One region of the Shewanella sp. GXUN23E genome, then DNA from elsewhere that is predicted to be linked to it. Evidence: predicted binding sites of a transcription regulator. Region 1 holds the regulator's gene; the other holds the start of a gene.

Region 1 (4,170 bases):
CCGCTGAGGGCACGCTCGACAAAGACGACAACATAGTCACGCTTGAGAATAATGTTATCATCGACGCCATTACGCCCAATGAACCCTTGCAACAGCTGAAAACCAGCTACCTGCAGCTGGATCTGGATACCATGATCATGCGCTCTGATCGCGTAATCCAGGTAGATGGCAGCAATTTTAAAGTAGAAGGTACAGGGCTTTATGCCGATCTGAATGCGCAGACAGTTAAGCTGCTGAATCAGGTAACAGGAATCTATGAACCAAACTAAGACATTTTTTGCGGCACTCCTGTGCACCCTGAGTTGGGGCGCACTGGCGGCTACGGACGATCTCACCAAGGAAGTGCACATCAAGGCACCCAGCCAGTTTGCCGATATCAAGAACAAACGGGTGGTGTACTCAGGCCCGGTGACAGTCACCCAGGGCAGTATCAAAATTCAGGCCGATGAGCTCAGCGCCAGCCAGGGGGATGGAGAAACCATTCTTATCGCCACCGGCAAACCGGCTACCTACACCCAGATGCTGGACAATCATCGTCCTGCCACTGCCAGTGCCAATGAGATCCGCTACAACATCAGCAAGCGGGTACTGACCCTGATGGGCGATGCTGAAATCGAGCAGGATGGCAGCAAAGTCAGTGCGCCCAAAATCGTCTACGACATTGAATTGCAACAGATGACCGCACAGGGTAATCAGAATCCTGACGATCGGGTGCACACTGTCATCAAGCCTGAAAACTTCCAGAATGACATCAAGCCTCTGGACGACAACAAACCTTCCAGCAAAGACAAAAAGCAGGGGCAGCCGGATTCATGAGTGAACTGACGCTGAAAGCAGAGCATCTTGCCAAAAGCTACAAGAATCGTCAGGTCGTCAAGGACGTCAGCCTGGAAGTGAAAACCGGTCAGATCGTCGGTCTGCTCGGCCCCAACGGTGCCGGCAAGACCACCACATTTTATATGGTGGTTGGCTTGGTCAAAAGCGACAAGGGTGCTATCTACATCAATGATGAAGACCTGACGCTGGATCCCATGCATATGCGCGCCCGCAAGGGTATCGGCTACCTGCCTCAGGAAGCCAGTATCTTCCGTAAGTTGTCCGTCCGCGACAATATCATGGCAGTCCTGCAAACCCGCAAGGCACTGACCAATGAGCAACGGGAAGAACAACTGGAACATCTGCTGGAAGAGTTCAACATCACCCATATCCGCGATTCCATGGGGATGGCCCTGTCAGGCGGTGAACGCCGGCGGGTGGAAATTGCCAGGGCGCTGGCAGCCAATCCCAAGTTCATTCTGCTGGATGAACCATTCGCCGGGGTTGATCCGATCTCGGTTATCGACATCAAGAAGATCATCGAACAGCTCAAGAGCCGTGGTCTGGGGGTACTGATCACCGACCATAACGTGCGGGAAACCCTGGATGTTTGCGAACACGCTTATATCGTCAGCCACGGCAATCTGATTGCCGAAGGCACACCGGCGGAAATCCTTGATAACCAGCAGGTGCGCGCTGTGTACTTGGGTGAACAATTCAGGCTATAGTTAATTCATGTGTCCCGGCGCCAGTGCAGCAGCCATGCCGGGACAGCAAGGATACGCACTTTCCTCAGACCGATGGACATACCGGTTCTCGAGAATTTCTATTAAAACCACTCTATACAGGGATTTGCGGTAAAGATGAAAGCGTCTCTCCAGCTTAAACTGGGTCAGCAGTTAACCATGACGCCTCAACTGCAGCAGGCCATCCGCCTGTTGCAATTGTCTTCTCTGGAACTCCAGCAGGAAATCCAACAGGCGCTGGAATCCAATCCTTTGCTGGAGATGGATGAAGAACAATATGACTCAGAGCTGAATGACAACGAGGGTGACAACTCAGCGGAATTTGATGAGCCTGACGATTCAGAGCCGATGCAGCACAGCTCAAGTGTCGAAACATCAGACGCCATCACCCAGGAAGCCATGCCGGACGAGCTGCCCATGGACACCACCTGGGATGAAGTCTTCACTGCCGCTCCAGTCGCTGCCGGCCCCGCAGTGCGTGATGATGATATGCCATTTCAGGGGGAAACCAGTGAAGGTCTGTATGAACATCTGGAATGGCAGAAAAACCTGACGCCCTTTTCCGAGAACGATTACGCCATCGCCACCGCCATTATTGAGGCGATCGATGACCGAGGGTACCTGACTCAAAGCACGCAGGAGATCCTCGAAGCCTTGGGAGATGAGGACACTGAACTCGATGAAGTTGAAGCGGTACTCAAGCGTATCCAGCACTTCGATCCTGTGGGCGTGGCTGCCAGGGATTTGAGCGAGTGTCTGCTGATCCAGCTCAATCAGTTTGCGGCAGAGACTCCCCACATTGAGCATGCCCGCTTACTTATCCGTGAGCATCTGGAGCTGATTGCCAACCGCGATTTCCGCACTCTGATGCGCAAGACCCGCCTTAAGGAAGATGATCTGCGTGAGGCCATTAACCTCATCCAGACCCTGAATCCACGGCCAGGTCTGCTCATCAGCCGGGATAACGATGAGTATGTAATCCCAGATGTATCCGTATCCAAGAAGCATGGCCGCTGGGTAGTGGAGCTCAACCCCGATTGCATGCCCAAACTGAATGTCAACCAGCATTATGCAGCCATGGCCCGCAGCACGCGCAGCCAGGCTGACAGCCAGTTCATTCGCGGCCATTTGCAGGAAGCCAAGTGGTTTATTAAAAGTCTGGAGAGCCGTAACGATACACTGCTGAAAGTGGCCAATTGTATCGTGCAGTTTCAACAGGGATTTTTTGAGTTCGGCGAAGAGGCCATGAAACCTATGGTACTCAACGATATTGCCGAAGCGGTTGAAATGCATGAGTCCACCATTTCCAGGGTGACCACGCAAAAATATATGCATACCCCAAGAGGGATTTTCGAATTAAAGTATTTCTTCTCCAGCCATGTTGGAACTGAAGATGGTGGAGAATGCTCGTCCACTGCCATTCGTGCTTTTATCAAAAAGCTAGTGGCAGCCGAAAACCAGAAGAAACCATTAAGCGACAGCAAGATGGCAGAACTTCTGGCAGAACAGGGAATAAATGTTGCCAGACGGACTATCGCCAAATACCGAGAAGCGATGCTGATTCCGCCTTCCAACCAGCGTAAGAGTTTATAACCCTACCCGGAATAAAGGAGGTAGCTATCTATGCAAATCAACCTGACTGGACACCATATCGAGATTACAGACTCTCTGCGGGAATATGTGGAAAGCAAATTCACCAAGCTTGAACGCCATTTTGAACAGATCAATAATGTGCACGTTGTATTGAATGTTGAGAAACTTCAGCAAATTGCAGAAGCAAAACTGCATATAAACGGCGGCGAAATTTTCGCAACTTCAGAACATGAAGATATGTATGCCGCAATAGACGCCCTGATCGACAAACTTGATCGTCAGGTGATTAAACACAAAGAGAAACTGACAAAACACTAACGATGGAACTTCGTACCATCCTGCAGCCGGAGTGTGCCTCCTGTGCCACTCCGGGCAGTAAGAAAAAAGTACTTGAGCTGGTAAGCGATCTTATCGCGGCTCAGTACCCCACCCTTTCCTCCCAGGAAGTATTCGAAAGTCTGCTTGCCCGGGAGAAAGTTGGCAGCACAGGAATCGGAAACGGTATTGCTATTCCTCACGGCAAACTGACGACTATTGATCATCCCATCGCCGTCCTGGTGAAATGCACCGAACCCGTTCCCTTCGATGCCATCGACAATCAACCGGTCGATATTCTTTTTGCCCTGCTGGTTCCAGCCGAGCAATGTCAGACTCATCTGGCAACACTCGCTGCAATGGCTGAAAAGCTCAGCGACAAACAAGTGGTTAAGCAACTGCGCAAAGCGCAGGATGACGCAGAACTGTTCCGGGTTATTACCGCATGAAATTGGTTATCGTATCGGGCCGCAGTGGCTCAGGAAAATCTGTTGCCTTAAGAGCGCTGGAAGATCTGGGCTACTACTGTGTGGATAATTTGCCGCTGTCGCTGATTGGCAGCTTGATGGAGCAACTCAAAAGCACCACTGAACAGGTCGCCATCAGTGTGGATGTGCGCAATCTGAAAAATCAGGATAAGGTGCTGGAGCAACAACTCAAGTCACTGAGCAATACTGAGATCACCAGTTTTTTCCTGTAT
Region 2 (4,170 bases), on a different contig from region 1:
GAGCAAGTCAACCTGTGGGTAGATGAAGTCAAGGGTGGATGACGTCAATAAAGGGTCATGTCACTCAACCCGTTCTGATCAAATGATTCAAGGACGCAGATATCCCGTGGAATTGCCCTACGGTTCTGACAACCGGGAAGATTAAGGATTCAAACAATAGACAGTAAAAGTCCCGGACAGTGCCGGGACTTTTTTATTCAAAGTGGTAACGCCCAACAGAGCACAGGCAGCACATTTTCTGCCGACACTCGCCAATTGTCGGTTTCAGACGACAATCACCGCCGGGCCTTTAATCACCACACGCTCAAGCCAAACTGTTACTTGCGTTCAGCATACAGTGCCGCGTATGGCTGATCCCAGTATGGTGGCGCACCAATTCTGTCTTTGATGAAGTCGATAAAGGCACTGACTTTTGGCGCCAGATGCTTACGACGCGGATAAACCGCCTGCAAAGGCAAATGATGCGTCAACTGCCAGTCCCGCAGCAAAGGCACCAACGTTCCCTTTTCGATTTCGCCTTCAAGCAGATAACTGGCGAGATAGACCACACCCAGACCATTCACGGCCGCAGACTTGAGCGCGGGCGCGTTATCTACGCGGAAGTTACCATTGACGCCAATTTCACAGTAGTCGTCCCCTTTGCGGAACTGCCACACGCTGTGTTCATGCCATTCGCCGTGGTACACCAAACAGTTATGGTCCACCAGCTGCTCTGGACGCTCCGGAGCACCATGACGGGCGATATAGTCGGGAGATGCCAGCAACATAAACTGGCACTTCATCAGCGGTCGCGCAACCATCCCCAGAGGCAATTGCTCGGACATCGTCAGCAGCAGATCCAGACCTTCACTGACCACATCGACTTTGTGATCCAGCAAACTGACCTGCAACTCCAGCTCCGGGTGAGTGGTCATAAACTCTGATAATGCCGGAATAATGTGCATGGTGCCAAAAGACTGGGAGATCCCCACCTTGAGCACCCCGCGGGTGGCATCATTGAGATTGTGAACGCTGGCAACTGCCTGATCGGCGTCCCGCAGCAGTTCCTCTCCCTGCACATACAACAGATGTCCGGCTTCAGTCAGACTCAGGCTGCGGGTTGTTCGCTGAATAAGCTGTACCCCGAGTTTATGCTCAAGATCGGCAACCTGGGTACTTACCTTGGATTTGGAAATTCCCAGTCGTCGGGCGGCGGCACTGAAGCTTCCTGCCCTGGCCACATGGGTGAAGATAGCTATCGGTTCTAAGAGTTCTAACATGGGAATCGCCTTCGCTGTTCACTAAGCTGTTTTTATTATTCCCCCCGCCAGGGATCCACTGCGGGAGCCTGGCAAAGGTCCTGTATATAAAACTATCAGGTTAAGTCGGCGAACAATCAAACCACAAGTAAAATCTCAGCGGATTTTCCGTGGCTACTGCTCAAATTTCGCCAACTGTGGACATTTTGGCGGAAGTATAGCAGACAATCTGTCTAGTTTTAAGATAACCAGATAAAAGTCAGTAACTTCCTGTTTGGACAATAGCGCTGCCAAACAGATTTATTGCCAGTTTTCTTTGACAGGGCAAACAAAAAAAGCCCCTGACACCAATGATGTGCAGGGGCAAGCGGGTTGGATTGTCCAAATGTCAGAACGGGAGTACCGGTTTAAAAGATGAAGCTTTGAAGCACTTAAAAATTACATGTTCCGGCTGTCTGACTCTGTCAGCCTGAAATCAGCCAGCTGTGGAATGTCACGGCGCAACTGAGCTTCAAGCGTGGCAATCTGTTTCATATCCTGACACATGGCATTGGCACGCTCTTCAATGGCATCACCGCGCTGAGTCATTGCAGCGTCAATCTCGTTGCCAATATTGTCCATTTTCTCGCTCATGCTATTGAGTTTGGCTTCCAGAGTATCGCCGTCAGCCTGCAGCATCTGGGCACCAATATTCATCATGATAGAGCCGATTGATTGTATAATCAGTTGCTCCATTTCCTGTTCAAACTCTTCGCCAAATGCCTCATCGATAGAGGTTCCCGATACTCCGAGACGATATGTATCACCATTACGTGATGCCAGCAGCGCCATTCTGTCCTCAACCCTGTTCATCAGCGCGGCCAGCTGCGCACTGCTGCTGTCACCCAGCAAGGGCGTCAGAGCCAGCGACAGTGCTTCACCGGTCAGCACCAGAGTATCGTTTACCAGCGCCACAACCTGTGGCACCTGAGTGGCAACCTGCTGCTCATAACGAGCAACCAGCTCCCGTTGTCCGGCAGTCAACGCAATTTTCTTATCATTAATACGCAGCTCACCATCGCTGAACTGATAGCGGGTTTGGTCATCCGTAATCACCTGCAAATTATCCGGCTCCAGCACCAGATCGTAATTAATTGAAATGTCACAATCATCACCGGCGAAAGCAAAAACACTGGTACAACTGAAGGCGGCTGCGGCAACTATTCTGGTAAATCTGTTCATGGCTTCGTCCTTAAATACGCGTTGGTATAACACAAGCAATGCCAACAACGTGCCAACATTGTTAAATCGCAGTGAAACATGGAGTTGGGCAGGAATTGTGGAAATCAGGGAGGAGATGACTTTGTATCAGATATCCGGGGTTGTGGTGAAAATCATCAGATATTGGTCAGAACGCAAGAGACATAAACAGAGGCCATGACGCAGATGGTCACAGCCTCTGTTTATGATTCAGAAAATGGATCGTCCGAGGGTTTGACTCAGTCCTTCCAGCATGGCGGTGCCGGCGACAGAGTTACCCTGATTGTCCAGCGCAGGTGACCAGACACACACGGACATATCACCGGGGATCACTGCGATAATACCGCCGCCGACCCCACTTTTACCCGGCATTCCTACCCGGTAGGCAAACTCTCCGGCACCATCATAGAGGCCCGAGGTCGCCAGCAAGGCGTTCATTTGTCGGGCCTGCACTGGTGAGATCAGTTGTTTTCCAGCCAGTGAACGGCCCTGATTGGCCAGATACATCATGGCCCGGGACAAATCTGCGCAGCTCATACGCAATGCACAATAATGAAAATAACTGCGCAGCACGGTATCCACGTCGCATTTGAAATTGCCAAATGACTTCATCAAATAGGCAATGGCGGCATTTCGGGCACTGTGCTCATACTCAGAGCGGGCTACCTCTTTGTCATAATTGATCAGCGGATTGCCACTCAAATTACGTACCAGCTCCAGCATCCTGTGTTTGGGCGCGCTCAAACGTCCCTGCAATAAATCCGCTATGACCAGTGCACCGGCGTTGATAAACGGATTGCGGGGAATACCGCGCTCCAGTTCAACCTGCACCAGAGAATTAAAGGAGTGACCGGATGGCTCTTTGCCGACCCGTTGCCAGATGTCCTTCTCATCATAGAGTGTCAACGCCAGCGTCAGGCTGAATACTTTGGAAATACTCTGGACAGAGAAAGGTTCGAGATAATCCCCGGCGCCAATAGTGACGCCATCAGGAGTAGTAACGGCAATGCCGAGTTTATTGCCACTGACCTTGGCCAGTGCGGGGATGTAATCGGCCACCTTGCCCTGGCCCAGCAAAGGCCGGGCCTGCTCTACCAGTTGTTCCAGCAGTTGTGGCTCTGGCATCAATCCCACCAGAGATCGTACAGCTCAGTCACATCCACGCTGGCAACAGGCTGTGACTTCCAGAATGCCAGAACGGCTTCCCGGTCTTCATCGGTGCACTTGCCCAGCTTTTGAGTAGCGATAATCCCTTCCCAGCTTTTGTGGCCGCCACCGTGGAACCCCAGATTACGGGGCTCGATAACGTCATCGATAAATTTGTCTACCAGCTGATCGATTTGCTCTTCAGTTACACTGTCGGCAAAAGTCCAGTGCACGTCAAAACCCAACTCCTGAAATTCATCAACGCGCAGTTTCTTGCGCAGACGAGGGCTGCGATTTGTAGCCATAGTGACTCCTTTATAGTCAGGACAAAAACTGACGGCACCTAAAAGGTGCCGCTAAAAACTATTATGAGGTGTAAACCTGCTTAGTCTACTTTCTCAAACATCAAATCCCAAACGCCATGACCCAGACGGTGACCACGGGCTTCAAATTTGGTCAGCGGACGATGGTCGGGACGCGGAACATAATCACCGTTGGCCGACTGGTTACGGTAACCTTCAGCACCACTCATGACTTCCAGCATATG

What was found. Region 1 encodes sigma-54, which starts transcription at its own class of promoters, with help from an activator protein. Its sites were predicted from a motif close to GTTGGCACGNNNNTNGNNT; they were not measured.
Region 2: the regulator sigma-54 is predicted to act here: its motif matches at 2,498-2,516, upstream of ACRRUX_RS10670 (YggN family protein).

Annotation. Positions count from the first base shown of each region.
Region 1 is NZ_JBOZWP010000017.1:55,095-59,264, forward strand. Features, by position in the region: gene lptC (LPS export ABC transporter periplasmic protein LptC) at 1-269, shown strand, start outside; gene lptA (lipopolysaccharide transport periplasmic protein LptA) at 256-816, shown strand; gene lptB (LPS export ABC transporter ATP-binding protein) at 813-1,544, shown strand; gene ACRRUX_RS14555 (RNA polymerase factor sigma-54) at 1,680-3,155, shown strand; gene hpf (ribosome hibernation promoting factor) at 3,186-3,473, shown strand; gene ptsN (PTS IIA-like nitrogen regulatory protein PtsN) at 3,476-3,919, shown strand; gene rapZ (RNase adapter RapZ) at 3,916-4,170, shown strand, end outside.
Region 2 is NZ_JBOZWP010000010.1:39,943-44,112, reverse strand. Features, by position in the region: gene ACRRUX_RS10680 (DUF885 domain-containing protein) at 1-42, shown strand, start outside; gene ACRRUX_RS10675 (LysR family transcriptional regulator) at 318-1,259, opposite strand; gene ACRRUX_RS10670 (YggN family protein) at 1,677-2,459, opposite strand; gene glsB (glutaminase B) at 2,688-3,602, opposite strand; gene ACRRUX_RS10660 (YggL family protein) at 3,602-3,928, opposite strand; gene trmB (tRNA (guanosine(46)-N7)-methyltransferase TrmB) at 4,009-4,170, opposite strand, start outside.